One region of the Peribacillus sp. AS_2 genome, then DNA from elsewhere that is predicted to be linked to it. Evidence: riboswitches for the same ligand, from Rfam matches in the RefSeq annotation. Region 1 holds a riboswitch; each other region holds the start of a gene.

Region 1 (7,531 bases):
AATTTCTTTTCATCTTCTCTTTCAAAAGCGACATAAACGGCAATGACCTGATGTGCAGATAGAGATTTTGCATAATTTAAAGAGTTCTCAACCACATGAGTTATACCCGCAACAGGTACAATGATGATATTTCCTTCGATTGGTAAGATCGGCTCACATGTTGTAATCCTTAGTTGGTCTCCAACTGCTTCATAATGCTTTCTGATTCGATGAAAAATTAAAATGATGATAGGTAAAAAAATCAAAACAGGCCAAACCTGAATAAATTTGGTTAAAAAGAATATCATCGTGACGATAAAGCTAATTATGGCACCAATTGAATTAATGGTTAATTTCATCATCCAGCCTTTTGGCTTTTCGCGAATCCATTTAACAATCATCCCGGTCTGGGATAACGTAAATGGGATGAATACACCAACCGCATAAAGCGGAATGAGATTTTCCGTATGTCCTTCAACTGCGACTATCAAGATGATGGATGCAAGTCCAAGTATGATAATTCCATTGGAATACCCTAAACGGTCCCCTCTGATCGTAAACGCCCTTGGTATGAATTTATCCTTCGCCAGATTTACCGCAAGCAAAGGGAAAGCCGAATATCCAGTATTTGCCGCAAGTATCAAGATCAATGCAGTTGTACCTTGAATGAAGAAATACATGAAATTCCGTCCAAAGATCTCTTCAGCAATCTGGGAGACGACCGTTACCTCTGCGCTAGGAACAATGCTTAAATAATAGGCTAAGTATACGATTCCCGAAAACAAAACAGCTAGTAAGGAACCCATCGCTATTAATGTTTTCGCAGCATTATTCGGTGCTGGATCTTTAAAGTTCGGGATTGCATTGGAAATCGCTTCGACTCCTGTCAATGCGGAGCTTCCTGATGCAAATGCTCTTAGCAATATAAATAAACTGATGCCGGCTACCGGAGTCCCGATTGACGCATGCAATTCCGGTGAGACTCCTCCCGTCAGAATTTTGTAAATTCCAACCCCAATCAAGATGAACAAGGCTAAAACGAATAGGTACACCGGATAGGCCAAGACAGATGCCGATTCCGTAACCCCCCTAAGGTTCAAGATAGTAAGTAGGATGACGAAAATAATGGCTATGAGGACATTATAATCATGCAGGCCGGGAAAAGCGGACGTGATGGCATCCGTACCAGCGGAAACACTTACCGCGACAGTTAATATATAATCGACCAATAAGGATCCTCCAGCTATCAACCCTGGATTGACACCTAAATTGTTTTTTGAAACCACATAGGCTCCCCCGCCATGTGGATAAGCGAAAATGATTTGTCTGTAGGACAAAATCAAAGCGGTTAACAGGATCAATACTCCAATCGCGATAGGGATTGAATACCAGAATGCCGCAGCACCGACCGTGATCAGGACAATCAATATTTGCTCCGGCCCATATGCAACCGAAGACAATGCATCTGAAGATAATATCGCCAACGCCTTTGTTTTGTTAAGCTTTTGTTCACCAAGTGCATTTGATTTTAAAGGTCTCCCGATCAAGAACCTTTTTATAGAAGATAACATCAAGAATTCACCACCAGTTTAATTTAAGTTTATGTTTCCCAGCTGTAGCAAAAAAACGAGACGAAACACAAAAATGCCTACAAGTCATAGCTAAATAGACCTGTAGACATCAATTTTTTTGTCTAACAAGCTCCACCTTCCTTCTCATATAACGCTTACGAGGTTAGCTGTCGGATTCGGACCTAAGAGTAGCCCTACCTTTTAAAGGATTCACCCCTTGGATTGTTAAAGACAATCCCAATAACGGGTCCCCCGCACCATAAGGTTTAAGCGATTTAGAAATATGAAACTGTTGATTATCATACTCCCGTGAAATGGAAAAGTAAATGAAAATTTTGCACAGAAATAGAATTATTATTTATAAGCGAGGTTTTATTCTTGACTTATATAACAAAAGTCATGCAAACACATGATTCGATGGTAGGAAAGGAGGAAAGTAAACGTCTGAAAGGAAGATATTCAAGAAGACAATGAACAAAAGATAGATTCCCCAAAAGGAAAAATGAAGTAACTTGATGGATTAAGTAAAACAGATCTGCCCCAGCTTGGATAGTCATAAAATCAGAATTTCGCTTTCCGATTCCATTTTTAATTCCCGTCCATTCGGGGGCATTATTCCACTGATCTATGCCAATTAGTTCCTTCCTTCTTGAATTGGCCTCAAATTGCTTTTTTTAAAGACAAAGTATTTCTGACCAAGATAGTTAAGCACTGTATAAAAGATTGTTCCTATCAGAACAGCCAAATTTTGTTGTATGGATAAATGAACGGTTCCTTCCAGTGATTCTGAAATGGCTTGGCCTATAGAATAAGCGGCGGAATAACAAATCAGGATGACGCAAAAGAAACGGGCAACTCCTCGCCGCCATTCTATATCGCTTTTAAAGGTAAAAGTCCTGTTCAAAAGAAAACTCGTTACAGCTCCCGTACCATTGCCGATAAAGGTGGAGATCCAGTAAGATAATTCAAGAGCATTCATGAGAAAAAGCATGATGGAAAGTCCAACCGCTGTATTGACTATTCCAACCAATAAAAAGCGGATAAAGGAGTTAGTTTGTTTTAGATAGTTTTTCAATACTGTTCCGTTCATTTTCTAATTGCTCCCGTTTTTTAAAATCGAGCGGATTAAATAGATCAAGATCAACAATATATTTAGGCCGGCGTTTGGATTCATTATAGATTTTTCCGATATACTCCCCAATCAACCCGACAGCAATCAACTGTAGTCCACCGATCAACCATATGGAGGTGATCAATGAGGTCCAGCCAGTTTCGGTCTGCCCATAAAATTTCAACCATAAAAAGTAAGACCCAAAGAGTAAGCTAATAAAAAAGGAAAGACATCCTAGCCATAATACAAGCCGGATCGGTGTAACTGAAAAGGAAGTAATGCCATCAAGTGCAAAAGCAACCATCTTCTTAAATGGATATTTCGTTTCCCCGGCCAATCTTTCTTTACGGTCATAATAAACAGAGTCCGTCTTAAACCCAATGAGCGGTACAATCCCCCGTAAAAAAAGATTCGTTTCATTAAAGCGTTCCAACTCCATGATCGCCCTTTTGCTCATTAGCCGGAAATCGGCATGATTATAGACAAGGTTAACCCCCATCTTGTTCATCAATTTATAAAAACCTGTTGCAGATGTTCGTTTAAAGAATGAATCAAGGTCCCTTTTCTGGCGGACACCATATACGATTTCACATCCTTCATTGAATTTACGAATGAATTCCGGGATGACTTGAATATCATCCTGTAAATCTGCATCAATGGAAATCACACAATCTGAGGCTTCCTTGGCTGTAAACAACCCAGCCAGAAGTGCATTTTGATGTCCAGCATTCCGGGAAAGCTTTAGCCCGCGAACATATTCATTATTAATCGTTTCTTTGTAAATGATCTTCCAAGTTTGATCTTTGCTCCCATCATCGACAAACAAAATTTTACTTTGACCGGAAACAACGTTTTCATCGACCAACCCCCTCATCAATCCACAAAGCTGGGAAATGGTTTCCTGCAAAACGCTTTCTTCGTTATAACAAGGTACAACAATCGTTACAATCGGTGAATTCATTCTATTCCCCCCTTTTCACATGACTCTGTATAAATGAATTTTCCATACGCTTCCTTTTTTAGTGAAAACCCTATCCAGCACCAATCCGTTTTCCTTCGAGTTGTTGATTGGGATGGCAGAAAATATATACGTTCCGCCTAATCCTTTAAACGCATCCATGTTGAGGTCCAAATTTTTCAGCTCTTTCTTCGAGCCTTTCTTGAACATATAATGCTTCCCAAGCTCATCGGTAAATAGGTAACAACGTCCTCCCCATTCATCAAAATAGATTCTGATGTTTTTATTCTTAGCCAATTCGTTTTCAATTATTTGACGAAATTGATGTTTGTAAGAAAGCGGATAAAAATTGTTATAGCTATCGAGCGTGTAAAATCCATTATATTGAGCGATTGCGGGATGCAGCCCAATGCTGGCAACACGATATTCTTCTTGTGGACGGTCAATATGATCTTTTATTTCCTGAAAAAGGCTTTCTGAATAGAACTCTTTAAAAGTTGGCTTTTCATTGTGAGTGATTTCCTCATTGAAACCGATTAAAATCAGTATTTGAACGGCGATGAAAATAGAAAGGGTTTTCTTAGCATAGTCGCTGTATTCCCAAATGATTTTTATCGCAAGGGCAAACCCCAAGTAAATGATCATCGGCCTTAAAAAGTGAAATCTGGCAAAGTTAAAAGTATCCAGGGTATGGAACCTTTCCGTTAAAGGAAGCCAGCCTTTATAAAACCAAAATGCGTACCACGCTGAGAGCATGAAATTCAAGCCGAATAAAAAAACATATACCTTTTCCTGTCTCCACAATTTTTTTGTCAGAATAATATAAAGGGCAAAGACTGTAATCGGCAGGATGATAAGCGCATGTACAGTCATGACATGCGTATGTCCAAGAACGAAATTTTTGAAAGTAAGCTTAATGACCCAATCGAGCGGCAGCCTTGCGTGAAAATATTCATCTCTGCTGTTTGGCTCCGAATCAAAAATGAATGAAGCGACCAAACGATACTCCACCAAACCAAAAATGACGGTCATATAAACGATTGAAAGAAGAAACGTTATATTCCATCCTTTTCCCCTGATTACATCCGTTAGCCAAAGAAAGCCCATTGCAACAAGGAAAAAGAAAAAGCCAAGCACGATGCTTGAATAAAGCGGTAGAAGTGTAAGGACCAAATAATTCTTCCAAGAATGATCCTTGCTGCGGATATTCAAAAAAGCCCAAAGGGCTAAAGGCATCCCAAGTGTACTGAGCATTCCCGATGGCCAAAATGGGGTAAGGGCAAAGGCTAAGGATGTTCCAACCCTAATCCAACCTGATTGTCTTCCTGTAACCAAATGTTCCTTCAATAAGATATACATACCAAAGAATGCAATAAACCTTGTTAATGCCTGGCTTATTGCATATGCGACCATTGTCGGAAAAAGAGCATGAAGCCACACGATAATACTGAACTCACTGCCAAAAGCATTACGGGGCAGCCCATTCATAATCTGAGGAATTCTGGCGTCAATTGCACCGAATAACTCACCGCTTTCTGAAAGGACTTTATACCAGGCAAGGTTGGAATCCAAATTATCATGTACGCGAATATGCGCATTTTCTCCAAGGATGATTAAGGGCGAAAGATATAAAACAATGACGAGTAAGGCAAAAAGGATTTGTTTTCTCTCTTTATTTTCAATTGGCAAAATATCCACCTCTTGATTAAATTCATATATCCATAATATTTGGCTTCGGAGGTAAATCTATTCTTTTTTAGGGATTTATTTTAACCTATTTTGATATAGGTCAACCAATGACCACATAAAATGCAATAAGCATATAAAAGAACCTTAAAAAGGGGCTGGGCTATGATAAGGAAAGCGGTGATTCCAGCAGCCGGTTTAGGAACACGATTTTTGCCTGCTACGAAAGCTCAACCAAAGGAAATGCTGCCGATTGTCGATAAGCCGACCATTCAATATATTATCGAAGAAGCGGTACAATCAGGGATTACGGATATTATCATCGTTACGGGTAAAAACAAACGTGCCATCGAAGATCATTTCGATAAATCGATTGAGCTTGAAATGCTTCTGCAAATGAAAGGTCAAAATGATCTGCTTAAGATCGTGGAGAACATTTCCAACATGGTCGATATCCACTATGTAAGGCAAAAGGAACCTTTAGGTCTGGGTCATGCAGTTTTATGTGCCAAAACTTTTATCGGAGACGAACCTTTTGCCGTCCTGTTAGGGGATGATATCGTGGATAGCCAGGTTCCAGCCTTGAAGCAGTTAATGGAGCGGTATAACAAGGTTCGAGCGAGCATTATCGGATGTAAGGAAGTATCACCAGCCGAAGTCTCCAAGTATGGGATCGTAAACTTCCAAGAACGATATGAGGATTTATTTCTGGTAAGAAGCTTGGTGGAAAAGCCAAAAGTGGAGGATGCACCATCAACACAGGCGATAATTGGCCGATATATTTTATCACCTACGATTTTTGAAATCCTTGAAAACTTACAGCCTGATCGTAAGGGGGAGATCCAGCTTACCGAAGCTTTAGACCTTTTGTTAGAAAAGGAACCATTATATTCGTATATCATCGAGGGAAATCGTTATGACGTCGGCGATAAATTCGGCTTCCTTCAAGCTTCAATAGATTTCGCCATGAAACGACCTGAACTTCGTGATCAGCTAATAAAATATTTAAGTCAGTTGTTTCCTTAATGAAGTTAATATAGACCATGCCCAATTACCAAGAAGAGGTGATTGGGCCATTTCCACATCGGATTGACCCCTTTGGTTGTAAAATGATCCACTTACCATAATCATCCAAGTAAAATATAACTGTTTATGCTTCCGTAAAATGTTACAGCAGAAAAAGTTGAACAGAGAAAGAATAGTTTTCTATAAGTGAGGTTATGTTGATAACATATCCTTCATGATTGTTCCAAACACACGATATCCAGAAAGGATTGTAGAGAAACACATGCACAATAAAGCAAATAATCCAATAATATCTGATGAATTTTTAGAAAAAGTGGTTAAGGAGATCAATGCACAATTTGGCGGGCCCATCAATGAAAAAAATGATCGTTTCCAACATAGGGGCGATGATGAAAGAAGTTGAATTGAATCCCCCTTCATTAATCTAAAGCTCTCATGAAAAACTCTGGCTATATTCATCCAGGGTTTTTTCGCTGTAACTTTATTTCTTCAATAGAGTTATCAGCCCTTTCTTTAACGACTTGTCCAAACCAATTTAGCTTATCCTCATACAATGATTACATGTAAGTATTTTAAAGAAAGGGGAAAAACTTCATTGAGCCACGCTGATGATGTCTTCCGCACTTCTCAAATGGTTCCAAAAGGAAGGCTGGTTTCCGGACATACAAAAGAGTTCCAAACAGATCCGATTGGGTTCCTGACCCGATTGTCCAAGGAATATGGGGAAGTCGCTAAATTCCGTTTAGGACCATTACAAACTGTTTATCACGTTTTAAATCCTGATTTAATCAAACAAATACTTGTAACAAAACAACAATCTTTCGTCAAATCCAGTGACTTCAATCTATTAAAACCGCTTATCGGTGAAGGTCTGCTTACAAGCGAAAAAGACTTTCATATGCGACAGAGAAGGCTTATCCAACCCTCTTTCAAAAAGACTCATATTAGCCAATATGCCAAGGATATGATTGATGTCACAATGGATTATATATCAACTTGGCAACATGATGATGAACGGAGTATAACGAAGGATATGATGAACATCACTCTCGGGATAATCAGCAAGACCATGTTCAGCATGGAATTCAAGGATGGATATGAAATCGTTGGGAAACCTCTGGAAACTGCATTGAGAATAACAGTCAAAAGGATGAGAAAGATTTTCCGTATGCCATTATGGTTACCGACTAAAATCAACCG
Region 2 (7,531 bases), on a different contig from region 1:
GATTGGTACGCATCCTTGAATAAAAGTGATAGTACTGGTGTATATTGCTCAACCGATCCCAAAGTGATTAAAAAACTTAAGCAGCAAAATAATGAATTCCATTTACGTTTCTTTCAGGTCTTTGATAAAGAGGAGAGGGAATTCTTTAAGCAGCTTGGTGATTGGATTGAAGCGATCGGTCAGGATGAGCAGCATTTAAACACACCCATCTATTTTATATTGAGGGAGTTTTTCCGTACGCAAGAGCAATACCTGGGTTATATTGACCGGTTTGTGAAATTGCATGGAGATCAATATACACAGGAGGAAATAAACTCCTGGTACCGGATAGTGGTGAAGGTGATCAGTGAAGTGATGGAGAGGTTTACGGAAGCGAATCATAGGTATGCCAATAAAATCATGAAAGCCCAACAGGCAACGATCGATGAATTGAGCACACCCATCATTTCCCTTAAAGATAACACGGCATTGCTTCCCCTGATAGGCGATATTGACACGACGAGGGGCATGTCCTTGCTTGAAAACACCTTACAAAAGTGCGCTGAAAAAAATGTCACCAGACTTTTCATTGACCTATCCGGCGTTCATTCAATAGATAGCGGATCCGCACACCAGCTGTCTCAATTGATTGAATCCTTGCATTTGATCGGAATTCAAACGACCCTTTCAGGACTTCGGCCGGAAATAGCCATGACTGCCGTTAAGCTTCAACTGCCTTTTGATAAAGTGACGATAAAATCCACTCTTGCCCAAGCGATCAGTACGATAAAATAATACATACTTACCCTGGGCTCGGGATGTTCGTTATACATTTGCATCGAGAAGGCCTCCATATGGCGGTCTTCTCGTATGTATTAGCCTTCAAAAGGAGCAAGAGCCGGAACCTGCCGGATTTTATTCAATATTGGCAAAGACGGCCAGATCTTCTTTATTGCCAACCACTAAAAGCATATCTTTTTCATGGATATCCTGATCCGGTGACGGTGCTATGATAATTTCTCCATTACTCACGATGGCAATGACGCTGATATTATATTTTGCCCGTAAATCAAGCTCCCTGAGGCTTTTTCCCTTCATGCTCATGGGGAGGATGATTTCCTCGATATTGTATTCTTTAGAAAGCTCTATGTAGTTCAGCATGTTAGGGGAAAGGAGCTGGTTCGCGACCCGTTCCCCCATATCCCTCTCAGGGTAGATGACCCAGTCGGCACCGACTTTTGTCAGCACCTGACCGTGATTTTTATTAAGTGCCTTGGCAATCACCTTTTTGATCCCAAGCTCTTTTAAAAGCAAGGTAGTTAAAATGCTCGATTGCATGTCATTTCCGATGGCTACGATGACACAATCGAAATTACGGATTCCGATTGCTTTCAATGTCTCTGCTTCGGTCGTATCCGCCATGACGGCATGGGTAACGTTCAGTTCCGCATTCTCGAGTCTTTCCTCGTTCACATCAATACCCAAAACCTCTTGGCCTGCCGTATATAATCTATGGGCCACACTGGTTCCGAATCTGCCTAAACCTATCACGGCGTATTGTCGTTTTCCCATCTTTTACACTCCTTCATTCATTATTAACCAATCATGATTTTCCCTTTTGGACGTCGGAACGGATCTGGCTTGCGCCTCATGGCGATAGCAAAGGCCAAAGTCAAAGGACCAACACGGCCTGCAAACATCGTGAAAATGATGAGCATCCGGCCGGCCGGTGATAATTCCGGGGTCAAACCCATTGAAAGTCCCACGGTGGCGAAAGCTGAAGTGGCTTCGAACAAAATCATCAAGAAATCAGTTCCGCTTTCAGTGATGGTCAGCAGAATGGAGATGATGGAAACCATGAATACACCAATGAATGTGACGGATAATGCTTTAAAGATCGTTTCACTCACGATGCGGTGACGGAACAAGACCACATCACCCTTACCTTTGATCTGCGACCAAACCGTTCCTACAAGCGTGGCCAATGTAGTCGTTTTAATCCCGCCGCCAGTCGATCCGGGTGAAGCCCCAACGAACATCAAGAAAATGATGAGCAGTAATGCAGGCTGGGTCAAATCAGGGATATTCAGCGTGTTGGAGCCTGCCGTCCTTGGTGATACCGATTGAAATAAGGACGACAGCATTTTACCCATGAAAGATAAAGGCTGCAATGTCTTGGCATTGCCGTACTCGAATAAAAAGATTAAAATCGCGCCGGCAATCGTAAGGGTCACGCTAGTCGTCAGAACGATCTTCGTATGTACGGATAAACGATGGGTGTCACGATATTCGTATAGTTCATTCATCACGATAAAGCCTATCCCGCCAAACGTGATGAGGAAGGCAACGGTAAGGGTTACGAATGGATCCGATACATAAGGGGTCAAACTCCTGAATTCCCCCATTAAATCAAAACCGGCATTATTGAAATTCGAGACGGAATGAAAAACACCGTAATAGATCGCCTTGCCGGTTGGCATGTCAAAAGAAAAGCGAATCGATAAGATAAGTGCACCCACACCTTCAATGATGGCTGTGAAAATCAACAGCCGTTTCACTAATCTGACTACACCCGCCATGGATAGATTATTTAACGACTCCTGCAAGAGTAACCTGCCTTTTAAGGAAATCCTTTTGCCTAGAAGGAAAAAGAAAAACGTCGCAAATGACATGAACCCTAAGCCGCCTACCTGAATCAGTGTTAAGATGACCAACTCACCAAAAGTGGTGAAGGTCGATCCCGTATCCACAACGACCAGTCCTGTTACACATGTAGCGGAAGTCGAGGTGAATAAAGCATCCAGAAAAGAAAGACCATGGCCATTTTCAGTGGAAACCGGCAGGGTCAATAAATAGGCTCCGATAAGTATCAGGATGGCAAAGCCGAGTACAAGTATTTTTGGCGGATCCAATTTTGTCATTCTCAAATGATCATCCCTAATGTATGACTTTTAATCAACAATCTCTTTTCTAATCTGTTTAAAGGCATAATAAAAAGACCTGCGAAAACATCGAATAGCTCTATTGCCACAAAAAGCGTGCAAAAAAGGCTCCCGAAATAGGCGGTCTTATGACCTCCTTCGCTTTAGCCGACGAAGTTAGCTGACGGGTAGGATGGCGAAAGAGCTGATCTCATCCCTTCTGCAAGGCAGAATTAACCCCAAATGATTGGGTCCTCCGTACTCATTTTCCATGAGTTTTGGCCGAAATGCATTAAATTGATAAACGTATTCTACTCCCATCATTTAGCAGTTGTAAACCCCTAAATCGTAAAAAAATATTTCTTTAATAAAACTGAAAATTTACGTTTTATTTACATTAAAAAAACGTATTGACAAATATTAGTTGGCACATTATGATAGGTTCGATTAATCCAATTATGATAACCGGCATCGATATACTTTATTCAATAATTTCAAGCAGAACATGCTATTGCCAATCGAAATTTGTAATAGATATATTATGTTTCTTTTGTAAAAGATAAAGGAAAAAGCAGTACATTATTAGTTAAATTCAATACATTTTAATAAAAAGGCGGGCAATTATGGAGAAGACGTTCAATAGATATGTTATCAATGCTACAGGCAAGGGTGGCCAAACATATTTAACACAATGCCAGGATAAAGATGCACTAAGGAAATGGATAGCCGATCATGAGGATCAAATCATCATGAATGAATTAAGGATAACGGATAAGAAAAAGAATCCGTTTTTAAAACTGTTTTCCCCAAGGTAAATCAACTGATTCCAACATTCATAGCGGTATTCAATTATTGTAATCCCTGTGTTGTATCCAGGAACGGTGAGCGAAAAATCCATATCTTGTTTTGCTTTTAAACTCATTATATTTAATGAGTTTTTTTTGCGTTATTTACAGAATCGAACCATTAATGTTTAAATTTGGTAACTACTAATGTGGACGTAAAGCAGAGAAAAGTAAAATGAAATGACCACTTCCCGAGAGCAGCCGACGATTGTTGGGTATGTATGGGGGGCATTGCAAATTGGTCTCGTTCCTTGGGGACGGGGGTTTAAATTGTACGATCAAAGGGGGAGAAGCGATGACATTAAGAAATGCATTGGTATCCTGGAAATACCCTTCCATTCTTTTGTGCGGAATAGGTATCTCCAACTAAAATCGTTCATTGGATGAATGTGCGCAATTGGCTGATGAAGTTCAAGATTTTAAAATGAATTTTCGCCATTTCTTCCGCCGTTTGTTCCTCACAATTCTCCAGCCACTCAGTAATCACTCCTAAAATCGCCGATGTCAGGAAGGCGTGCATATACATGCGGAAAGCTTCATCTTTAGCTTCTGGATGCAGGCTGATCAAACGCTCCAACAGTACTTCACCGAAAACCCGTTTTATTTTTTTCGCAAAAGAAGGGTCGCCCTGATCACCAAGAATGGCCCTTAATGCGTGAGCATGTTCACTGATGAATTGAAAAATCGCTATGAAAGGCGGATAAAGTTGCTGTTGATTAAGAGCCAAAAAAGCCTCTTTAGGCAAAATGGCAGTAATGCGGGTTTGAAGTTCATGTAACAATTCCTGTTGTAAGTGATCCATCAATTCATATTTATCTGTGTAGTGCAAATAGAATGTGCCCCGATTAATATTGGCACGCTCTGCGATTTTCTTCACGGATACATGTGAGAACCCCTCTGCTTCAATAAGTGCAATAAAATGATGTTGTATCTGCTTTTTCGTCTTTTGTACCATATCCTCATGAATCGATGCCATGGAATGTCTCCTTCACTGAACATTTTTCCAAATGTGTTGATTGTATTAGACCGAATGCTACCTTAGAATGATGATACACTCAACACCGTGTCAATTAAAGAGGGAGGATGTGTGTGCAATGAAAAATGCGATTTCCATTGATGGAATTGCTAAGGGTTTTCAGCAGAAGAAGGTCATTCAGCCAATGAGCCTGAATATTGAAAAAAGCGGAATTTTTGGTTTGCTAGGTCCATCCGGATGCGGAAAGACGACCTTGATTAAAATGATTGTCGGATTGATTAAACCCGATGCGGGTAAAGTCACGGTTCTGGATCATGAAGTGCCAAATGAATCCCTGTTAATGGATGTAGGCTATATGGCACAGTCCGATGCTTTATATACAGAATTGACGGGAGCTGAAAACCTCGAATTTTTTGCGAAGCTATACCGGTTTTCGAAAAAGGAACGAAGGGAACGCATTCAATATGCAGCTGAAATCGTACAGCTGACGAATGATTTGAACGTTCGGGTTGCCCATTATTCAGGGGGAATGAAACGCCGTCTTTCACTTGCGGTTGCACTCATCCAAAATCCGGAGATTCTCATATTGGATGAACCGACAGTAGGAATAGACCCTTTGCTGAAACAATCGATTTGGGAGGAACTTGAACGTTTAAGGAATGAAGATGATAAGACGATCATCATCACGACGCATGTGATGGATGAAGCGGAACGATGCGATAAACTGGCGATGCTGCGTGAAGGTGAAATCATCGCGGCAGGAACCCCTGCAGCTTTAAAAACTCAATTTGCCGCGGAAACGCTTGATGATGTTTTTTTAAGGATTGGAGGCGGCCTAAAATGAGAATTGCCTCTCTTGTTACTCGTATTACCCAGCAGATGCGCCGGGATCGAAGGACGCTCGCTTTATTTTTCCTGGCTCCATTGCTCATTTTAACGCTCATGTATTTTATTTTCGATACAGAGGCAAGTGATTTGAAAATCGTTGTTACAGGCAGTGATGAAACGATCGTTAAAGCATTGAAAAAAGCGGATTTTCAAGTGACGGCTGCTGAGGAATTCTCACAGGAAAAGATGATTGAAAAGGATACGGATGGCTGGCTTCATGTTGAAAATGGAAAAATGAAACTCACACTTTTGAACGACGAACCTACCCGGGCAAAGGCCGTTCAAATGCAAATGATGCAAGGCTTGCAAGGGAATGAAAAAAACACTCCTTCAATTGAGGAGAAATATGTTTACGGAGACGCCAACACAAAGGGTTTTGATACATTCAGTCCGATGCTCGTAAGCTTTTTCGTTTTCTTCTTTGTATTTTTAATAGCGGGGATTGCGCTTTTGAAGGAGCGTACAAGTGGTACGTTGGAACGGCTGCTTGCCACACCGATCAAAAGAAACGAAATCGTAGCGGGCTATGTGATCGGATATGGCTTATTTGCTCTAATTCAAACCATAATTGTCGTGCTATATGCTGTCAATGTATTGGATATCGTCCTTGTTGGCTCCATTTGGCTCGTTTTACTGACGAATATACTGGTCGCGCTCGTTGCATTATCCCTTGGTACATTACTATCGAGTTTCGCGACATCCGAATTCCAAATGGTACAATTCATTCCGCTGGTCATCGTGCCGCAAGTCTTCTTTACAGGGATTTTCCCATTGGATGGCATGTCAGACTGGCTCCAAAAAATCGGCAAGGTCATGCCTCTCTATTACGCATCGGATGCCATGAATGGCATTATGTACAAAGGTTTCACGTTCAATGAGGTCTTACTGGATCTGCTCATTCTCCTGGCCTTTGCCATCGTTTTCATCACCATCAATATCATTAGCTTAAAAAAATACCGTGCACTATGAAATCAACAACAACTTAACAAAAGAAGCCGGATTCCTGGAAAGTGAGGAAGCGGCTTTTTTGTTTTACCGGAAAAAGGCCGAATTATCCTTCCTATCGGTTGATTTATTCGAAAAAGCCTCCCCCTCGACGGTTTTCTACTGACTGCAGTTTGTTGACGGGTTCTTAAAGTTGTCCTAGGATATAAGCATATGCAATGATTTGGAAAGAAATAGAAGGGGGGAGTTATATGTCTCTAAAATCGGTCATGCTTTCCCTTTTGCTGTCGCAAGCATTGTTTTTGTGCGGTTTGCCTTTTTTCCTTCAGCTCCGATTATATTTGAATCCTTTGGTAATCATTGTTGTCTGGTTTTGTATACTTCTTTTCGTTTCATTTGCGGTACTTTTTTTTCGAGGTGAAACGGTCCGAATTCCGCGCCCTTTGTGGCAGGCTGTATTGTTTGGCTACAGTTTATCATTATTGGTTTTGCTGTTCTTTCGACCAGAAGGGCAGGTATATTCGTATAATTTAGTTCCTTTTTCTACGATTCTTTCATATTTATCGAACGATATGAACGGGCTTGTGTCATTTTATAACCTTAGTGCCAATGTGGGGCTGTTCATTCCATTCGGGCTGTATTTGTTTCCCAGGGAAGGGAAAGAGCCCTCCGATAAAAGGAAATTTCTTTATCCATTACTTTCGATTTCGGGCATCGAAATCTGTCAGTTTGTTTTTCGGCGCGGAAGTTTGGATGTCGATGACCTTATTTTGAATATGATTGGTGTTTATCTAGGGTACGTTCTGTATCCATTGTTCACGAGAGTGGCAGTGTTCCGTTCTGGAAAAGTAAAGGGATGAGAGGCAGTACAAACATTTTATATGAAAGGGTGTTTTTCATGTATAACACTTTAGAAGAATTATCGAGCCATCCGGTATTTCATTATTTTGCAGCGATTTCCGAAATCCCGAGAGGAT
Region 3 (7,531 bases), on a different contig from region 1:
TTTTGACATCCGGGAAGACGCGTCAAGAAGGTAGTTTCCTCCATAAAACAATTAAACTTGAAGTGCTTGAGTATCTGAAGGAAGCAGAGTTTACAGTCATCTAGAAAAATTAAGGAAGCGCTTTTTCATTCAATAAAAAAATCCAGAGTGACATTTCACTCTGGATTTTTTATATTAAGAAACTTGCTCTAACTCTTTTTTGGAAGGAGGGTTGAATTGACCTTCCCATTTAGAGATGACGATTGCCGCAAGTGAATTACCGATAACGTTTACCACTGTACGTCCCATATCAAGAATACGGTCGATACCGGCAATAAATGCTAGACCTTCAATAGGAATACCGACAGTTCCCAATGTCGCTAAAAGAACTACGAAAGATACACCCGGTACACCCGCAATTCCCTTGGACGTGATCATCAACACTAGCATCAGCGTAATTTGCTCATACGCGCTTAAATCGATTCCGTACATTTGAGCGATGAAGATAGCTGCTAACGCTTGGTATAATGTAGAACCATCAAGGTTAAAGGAGTATCCAGTCGGAATAACAAATGTAGCAATATGTTTTGGACATCCCGCTTTCTCCATTTTTTCCATGAGTTTCGGAAGAACCGCTTCTGAACTTGCAGTAGAGAAAGCAAGAATCAATTCTTCTTTTAGAAGTTTAATCAGCGTAAAGATATTGAATCCGACAAATTTCGCAATAAGACCAAGAATGACTATTACAAAGAAAATCATTGTTCCGTATACAGAAAGCGCTAACTTTCCTAGCGGAATTAAAGATTCCAAACCGAACTTGGAGATCGTCACACCGATTAGTGCAAATACACCGATAGGAGCGAATTTCATGACCATGTTAGTTAGGTAGAACATTCCTTCAGCTGTACCTTGGAAGAAGCGGAATACTGGTTTACCCTTTTCACCGATGGCTGCAATACTAAGCCCAAACAACACGGAGAAGAAAATGATCGCTAGCATATCGCCTTGTACCATAGCTTGAACTGGATTGGATGGTACAATGTGAACGAGTGTATCCACGAACGATTCATGCTGCTTAGTTTCTGCTGTATCAACATACGTAGAAATATCAGTTTGTTCCAGCTTATTCATATTCACACCAGCACCAGGCTGGATGATATTCGCTGAAATTAAACCAACAGCAATCGCTATCATAGTTACGACAACAAAGTATGATAATGATTTAGCACCTAGTTTACCTACCGCTTTCAAATCACCTACACCAGCAACTGCAACGATAAGGCTTGAAACGATGATCGGCACTACAATCATTTTAATCATTCGTAGGAAAATGTCTCCGAATGGCTGTAAAAAGTTTTGGGCCGTCTCATTACCATAAAAAATGGCACCAACGATAATCCCTAGAATTAAACCAATGAAAATTTGGCTAGCTAAACTTAGTTTGAATTTCTTCATTTACTTTCCTCACCTTCCATAAAGTCTTTGATGCAAAAACATTTTTGTCTCGGTAAGGGAAACAAGATACTAATAAAAGAAAGTAATTTTTCTTTTTTGAAAAACTCTGTCTTTACGCCGAAAAAAAAGACACTTCATGTGTCGATTTCTTATAGGCGTGAATATTCACACATGTTCCCTTGAAGACGCTGACGAGGTTAGCTGTCGGGTTAGGATTGGAAACACAAAAAGCCCTTTCATTTCTGAATTCACCCCTAGCGGATAAAATCCACAAAAATGGGTCCCCCGTTCTTGGAATAAGATTAAGCGAGTTAACTTATAATAAAATATTATACTAAAAATGATAATCTGTAAATATTTATTCGCATCCGTTCTAGAAAAAGGTCTTTAAATATGTCTGAATATTCTGTATTAATAGCTACTCTATCTATAATTACGCTTCCCGATTTTTAATCGCTTAAGTTATATTGATATAATTAATTAATAATTTGTCCTCACCTCTCTTGTGAAAAAAGCGGTTATTTTTCCAGAATGCCAAGTAACAGGTATCTTACTTTTTCCCTAGAGGTGAATTTTTTATAAGTTCTAGCTTTCACTTTTTCAAATTGAATCGGGGTAATAAAATAAGAATGGTTCTTCACTGCCACATTCGGCTTCAGGAGGATGACGTCACCTACAGACGGTCCCTTTATGATTTCCTGCTTCCCTTCAGCCTTAAGACCTTTTGTAATGTAATGTTTATCCACATGGCCTTTATTCGTCAACTTGTAAATATATGGATGTTTTTGGTATTGTACCGCCTCTATCGGTATAGAGGGTACACCGGCTTTCTCATTGGTTATTACAGTAAGATTCACTTTCGATCCCACCAACAGAGGTTCCGTTTCTTCGCCTTCCGGTTCGATTAAAGCCTGAAATGGAAATCTGTTATCTTTTTTTAATGATGGCTCTTCTGCGGGATAGGAATGGATACGGCCTATCGTCCCTTTCAATGCCTTTTTTGAATCAGAGGAACTTGCTTTTATAGTCATGCCCACTTCAGCCTTTTTCATTTCCTCTCCGGAGAAATACCCTTCAATTGCCATATTTGTAGAAACGATGGATATAATGGGATTATCAAGGTTTTTATTGATATTTTTAACGACACCATCAGCCTCGCTCGTCGTCACAATTGCACTGGACTGCTCCTCAATCGAACTTAATTTAGCGTCTAGCATTTTCACTTTTTCATCCAACCTGTTTTTTTCTAGTTCCTGCTTGTACATTTCTTGCTCAATGTTACTTTTAATAAGGTCTGAAGAGCTTGTTGTTATATCAATATTCAAGTTTTTTTCCACCGATTCATCAATTGCCGCTTCAGGTTCACTGGTCACGGTCCCCTGATAAGAACTCAACTTCCCTATGTATTCCTCAATCCCTGCCCTTTCCCCCTCAGCTGCCGTTTTCTCCGCTTCCAAACTCGCTTTAAGCGCATCAAGTTCGGTCGCCTTATACTCAAACAACGAGGAGCCAGCCGTAATCGAATCGCCTTCTTTTACAAGGAATTTCTTAAAATCATTTTTCTTGGCATCAAAATAGATATCATACTCTTCTACTGGTTTAATTACCCCATTTGTTTGAATAGTATCCGTAATTGTATCTTTTTTTACCTTAGTCCAGTTTTCAACGAAAACCGTCCGTTCCACTTTGCTTTCCTTTTTTTCAATAAGGTATAAGTTAACGGTTATTAACACTATCGACGCAATGGATACCGCCACTATTTTCCAGTTACCACTCATTCATTTCACCCGCTTTATACAAATACGCCTACTTGGATGTATCCTAAAAAGGCTTTAACAAACCATGTGGCCAAATAGAATAGAACAATCATTAAAAGGACCAAATAATTATTACGTTCTGTAAATTCCTTTAAATAAAAATATTGCAGAGCAATAATGAGAAATTGAAAAATGGTAATTTCACTGAAAAAGTGAATGAAATAATCACTTCTGAGAAAATACTGACTTATGATCCCCAAAGAAAAAGGATTGGCATCGCTGCCTATATCCATTAAAACGAATAAGGGAATCAATAATGTTTTTTCCACTAATTGCAGGCCAAAAAGAATCATTTGAACGATAACTAATTTTATGTAGGGGATATCAGTAACGATCCAAAAGAATAGAGCTGCTAAAAATATGTATATGGAAGGGTGGATTATTCCTGTTATTATATTGCCGCTCAAAATCAGCAACTTTGCTGCTTCAAATTCATTGACGCTCATCTTCGTGATTTCTTTGGAAAATGATTCTGAACCAATCCCAAAATATCCCCCAACGGCGAATACTATAAGACTAAGAAAATATATAAATATTAATTTCAATCCAAACTTTGTGACTGCCTCTGCATTTTGCAGCTGATAACGACTCCGATAAGGCTGTAAAATGCCCTTTAACAATCCGACCTGGTACACCATAATTGGTCCTCCTGCAAAAAATGATATATCATCATACATTTTATCCTATTTTGGAAACAATTGCAGAAATAAGGAATGAATATACAAAAAAAACACATAAGCCTTTCCCTTTAAATAGAATCCCCACACTAATTTGGAGTTAATACCGACAAATGGTGGGCAAGGACTTTAATGCGTGAAGGAGTTTGCCTATAGTTCTCTCCATCCATATCCACATCAAGCGGCCTCTTTGATTCAATAGTCAAGGTACCTGCTTGTAAATAAGTCACCCCAGAGTCAGAACTCATATTTTGAGTCCATGAACGTTTCATCGCTATTATTTCTAAAAATGCACCAAGGCTTGCATTTTCCAAGATGGCAACGCCAAAGAGCCCATCGTCTGGTCTAATCATGGGAAAGGGCAATAAATTAGTGCCGATAAAACAACCATTCAAGACCAAAATCATAACTGCTTCCCCTTCAATGAAATCCCCATCATATTCCACTTTATAGGGAAAGGGAGAACTCTCACCAATCGTCCTTACAGCGCTTAATAAATATCCTATCTTTCCGAACCTGCTTTTTTCCTGCTCATCAATATTATTTGAAGCATCTGAAATAAGCCCAACTCCCCAAAAATTGGAAAAATAGTCATTATTGGACTTACCAATATCAATTGGACGAACCTTACCGTTTATTAATGCTTCCGCAGCTTGACGAACATTTTGAGGAATCTTTAATGTCCTGGAGAAGTCATTGCAAGTCCCTCCAGGTAAAATCCCAAACAACGGCCGCCTCTGAAGGGGTGAAAGGCCATTTACACACTCATGTACCGTTCCATCTCCTCCCAATACGAAAACTACATCCATTTCTTCACCATATTCCAAACAATAACGGCATGCATCGCCTTTTTGCTTTGTTTGTAGAATGAGAAACTCATCAATATGTGGAGCTAATACCGGAAGACACCCTCCTAGATTCCTTTCGAGTTTATCATTTCCTGCATTTTTATTATAAATCAGCATTCCCTTTTTCCATCGCATGATTCCAGCCCCCATATTATTGAAAGAATTGTCTTCTTCCCATCACTTTTTACTTTTTCCTAAATCTCCGTTTTTAAATCTCATTAAAAATTTAAATGAAAAAGAGGCTTTCGCCCCTTTCAGTAAAGCCTTCATATATTCAGCAAATAATCCTTCATCAATAAGATAAGCTTTGAACACAAGGGGCTTCTTTTTTCATTTTTTTCCAAAAATAACAAAAGGCTTTCCAAGATGATTGAGCTTGGCCTAACCTTTGAAAATTCTTCCTGGAGTGCCTTTAAAGCTTCCGTAATTTTACGTGTTTCCATTCCCTCTTCTTTACGTGTTTCCACTTCCAGCATCCTGGCGATAATCGAATGGATTTCTTCTTTTGGGCTCATATCCCGCATCGAGCAACCTGGTAGGGGAAATTGTTTCAATAATGGATCTTCCATGTTCTCCAGACTTGTGACAATGGAATCCATCCGGTTCAATATGAAGCTAGGTAACAATTCTACATCGAAAGCATTTTGTTTCCTGATCAATATTCCGATATAGCCTTTAAAAAGCGAATCTAAAATAATGGTGCAATCGGGCAGAAGATCAGATGAAAGTCCCGGGTATAACTCAATGATTTTACGCTTGAACCAAATCAAGCCCTCTTCATGGATATAATGTAAAAATCCATCTAGTTCCTTGCTGATATGAACCATTTGTTCCTGCATCATCATTTGAATCAAGTTGGTATTTCCCGTCATATGCTCAATGTGAACAGTGATCTGCCTCATGAATTTGTCTTTACTGGACAATGAAGCATCCAGTTCAAGATCAAGTAATGAGTCTGTCAACGCTTCATAATAAAATTTAAAAATGGAGACTAGTAATTCCTCCTTCGATTTAAAATAATTATAAAAGGACCCTTTTGCTATCCCGCATTTTTCAACAATTTCCTGAACCGAAGTTGCATGATAGCCTTTCTCCGCGAAAAGCTCCACAGACTTATCTATGATCATCTTATTTTTTTCTTTCATCAAATTCATCCTATCTCTTAAAATTGTCCACCGGTGACCAACTGGTCACACCCTCCAAATTGTATCCCAAAACCCTTGAAATAACAACGTTAGCACTAACGGATATTATCTATTGCAATCATAATCCATATACTATATATTTGAGTTTGTGACCGACTGGTCACAATTTTATGTATGGAGGGTACAAGCTTGAATTCAATAATTAAATTTTCATTAAAGAATAAATTGGCAATCTGGTTGCTTACCATCATCATCGTTGCAGCTGGTTTATACTCCGGTTTAAACATGAAACAAGAAACCATACCAAGCATCTCCACTCCTTTAATAAGCATTTCCACTGTTTATCCTGGAGCTGCACCTGAAGAAGTAGCAGATAAGCTCACAGACCAGATTGAGCTAAAAGTAACAAATTTGCCAGGAGTCGAATTAGTCAGTTCTTCGTCTATGGCCAATGCCTCTTCCATCCAATTACAATATGATTATGATACGGATATGGATGATGCAGTAAAAGAAGTGAAAGAAGCTTTAGAGAAATTGGAACTGCCAGAGGGAGTAGATGACCCGAGCGTATCTAAATTAGAATTAAACGCTTTTCCTGTCGTCGCACTCAGTGTAACAGATAAGGCTTCTGATTTACCAGCCCTTACAAAAAATGTCGAAGAGGTGTTAGTACCTAAACTTGAAGGAATTGACGGCGTGACATCCGTATCCATTTCCGGACAGCAAGTAAATGAAGGAAGCCTTGTATTCGACCAGGACAAGATGGCTCAATACGGGCTCGATGAAGAAACCGTAAAGAAGGTTATCCAGGCTGCAAACGTCAGTATGCCGCTTGGCATATATAACTTTGATGATAAAGAGAAAACGATCGTTGTGGATGGAAACATTTCCACACTAAAGGACCTGAAAAATATAAAGATACCTTTAACCGGCGGCCCGAAAACAGGAGCGCCGGCACAAACTGGACAGGAAACCAATCAATTATCTCCTGAAATGGAAACAGGTCCTGCCCAACTGCAAAATGTGAAATTATCAGATATTGCCGATGTTAAAATTACCGGTAAGGCTGAATCGATTTCAAGAACAAACGGTAGCGAGTCGATTGGAATCCAGGTTACAAGATCACCTGATGCCGATACAGTTGCAATTGTCGACGAAGTAAATGAAGAAGCATCGAATTTCAAAGAAGAGTTTAATGGGGTAAGTGTACACACTACTCTCGATCAAGCTAAACCGATTAAAGATTCCGTTGAAACCATGATCAGCAAGGCACTCTTCGGCTGTCTGTTTGCCGTTATTGTTATCATGCTGTTCCTTAGGAACTTTAAAACGACTCTCATTTCCGTCATTTCGATTCCATTATCCCTGTTAGCAGCCCTTTTGGTGCTCAAACAAATGGATATTTCATTGAATGTCATGACACTTGGGGCCATGACCGTTGCGATTGGCCGAGTCGTCGATGACTCCATTGTCGTCATAGAAAATATTTATAGAAGAATGGCTTTAAAAGGCGAACAATTAAAAGGCGGCGAATTAATACGATCTGCCACTAAGGAAATGTTCATCCCCATCCTTTCATCGACAATCGTTACTGTAGCTGTATACCTGCC

What was found. Region 1 has a riboswitch for cyclic di-AMP ahead of OTG27_RS06265 (APC family permease). Riboswitches for the same ligand answer to the same signal wherever they lie in the genome.
Region 2: it holds a riboswitch for cyclic di-AMP, as region 1 does, so the genes downstream of both, OTG27_RS19640 (TrkH family potassium uptake protein) here and OTG27_RS06265 (APC family permease) in region 1, are expected to answer to the same signal.
Region 3: it holds a riboswitch for cyclic di-AMP, as region 1 does, so the genes downstream of both, OTG27_RS25730 (cation:dicarboxylate symporter family transporter) here and OTG27_RS06265 (APC family permease) in region 1, are expected to answer to the same signal.

Annotation. Positions count from the first base shown of each region.
Region 1 covers NZ_JAPTGA010000003.1:146,889-154,419, reverse strand. Annotated here, with positions in the region: gene OTG27_RS06265 (APC family permease) at 1-1,550, opposite strand, end outside; cyclic di-AMP (ydaO/yuaA leader) riboswitch at 1,687-1,833, opposite strand; gene OTG27_RS06260 (GtrA family protein) at 2,185-2,640, opposite strand; gene OTG27_RS06255 (glycosyltransferase family 2 protein) at 2,600-3,622, opposite strand; gene OTG27_RS06250 (DUF6044 family protein) at 3,638-5,308, opposite strand; gene galU (UTP--glucose-1-phosphate uridylyltransferase GalU) at 5,471-6,331, shown strand; gene OTG27_RS06240 (hypothetical protein) at 6,594-6,734, shown strand; gene OTG27_RS06235 (cytochrome P450) at 6,927-7,531, shown strand, end outside.
Region 2 covers NZ_JAPTGA010000011.1:142,817-150,347, forward strand. Annotated here, with positions in the region: gene OTG27_RS19630 (STAS domain-containing protein) at 1-774, shown strand, start outside; gene OTG27_RS19635 (potassium channel family protein) at 895-1,551, opposite strand; gene OTG27_RS19640 (TrkH family potassium uptake protein) at 1,575-2,900, opposite strand; cyclic di-AMP (ydaO/yuaA leader) riboswitch at 3,052-3,194, opposite strand; gene OTG27_RS19645 (hypothetical protein) at 3,524-3,715, shown strand; gene OTG27_RS19650 (TetR/AcrR family transcriptional regulator) at 4,122-4,721, opposite strand; gene OTG27_RS19655 (ABC transporter ATP-binding protein) at 4,840-5,565, shown strand; gene OTG27_RS19660 (ABC transporter permease) at 5,562-6,578, shown strand; gene OTG27_RS19665 (VanZ family protein) at 6,806-7,414, shown strand; gene OTG27_RS19670 (aminoacyl-histidine dipeptidase) at 7,453-7,531, shown strand, end outside.
Region 3 covers NZ_JAPTGA010000026.1:24,445-31,975, forward strand. Annotated here, with positions in the region: gene OTG27_RS25730 (cation:dicarboxylate symporter family transporter) at 175-1,434, opposite strand; cyclic di-AMP (ydaO/yuaA leader) riboswitch at 1,606-1,753, opposite strand; gene OTG27_RS25735 (efflux RND transporter periplasmic adaptor subunit) at 1,953-3,212, opposite strand; gene OTG27_RS25740 (hypothetical protein) at 3,227-3,889, opposite strand; gene OTG27_RS25745 (YegS/Rv2252/BmrU family lipid kinase) at 4,018-4,911, opposite strand; gene OTG27_RS25750 (TetR/AcrR family transcriptional regulator) at 5,043-5,921, opposite strand; gene OTG27_RS25755 (efflux RND transporter permease subunit) at 6,111-7,531, shown strand, end outside.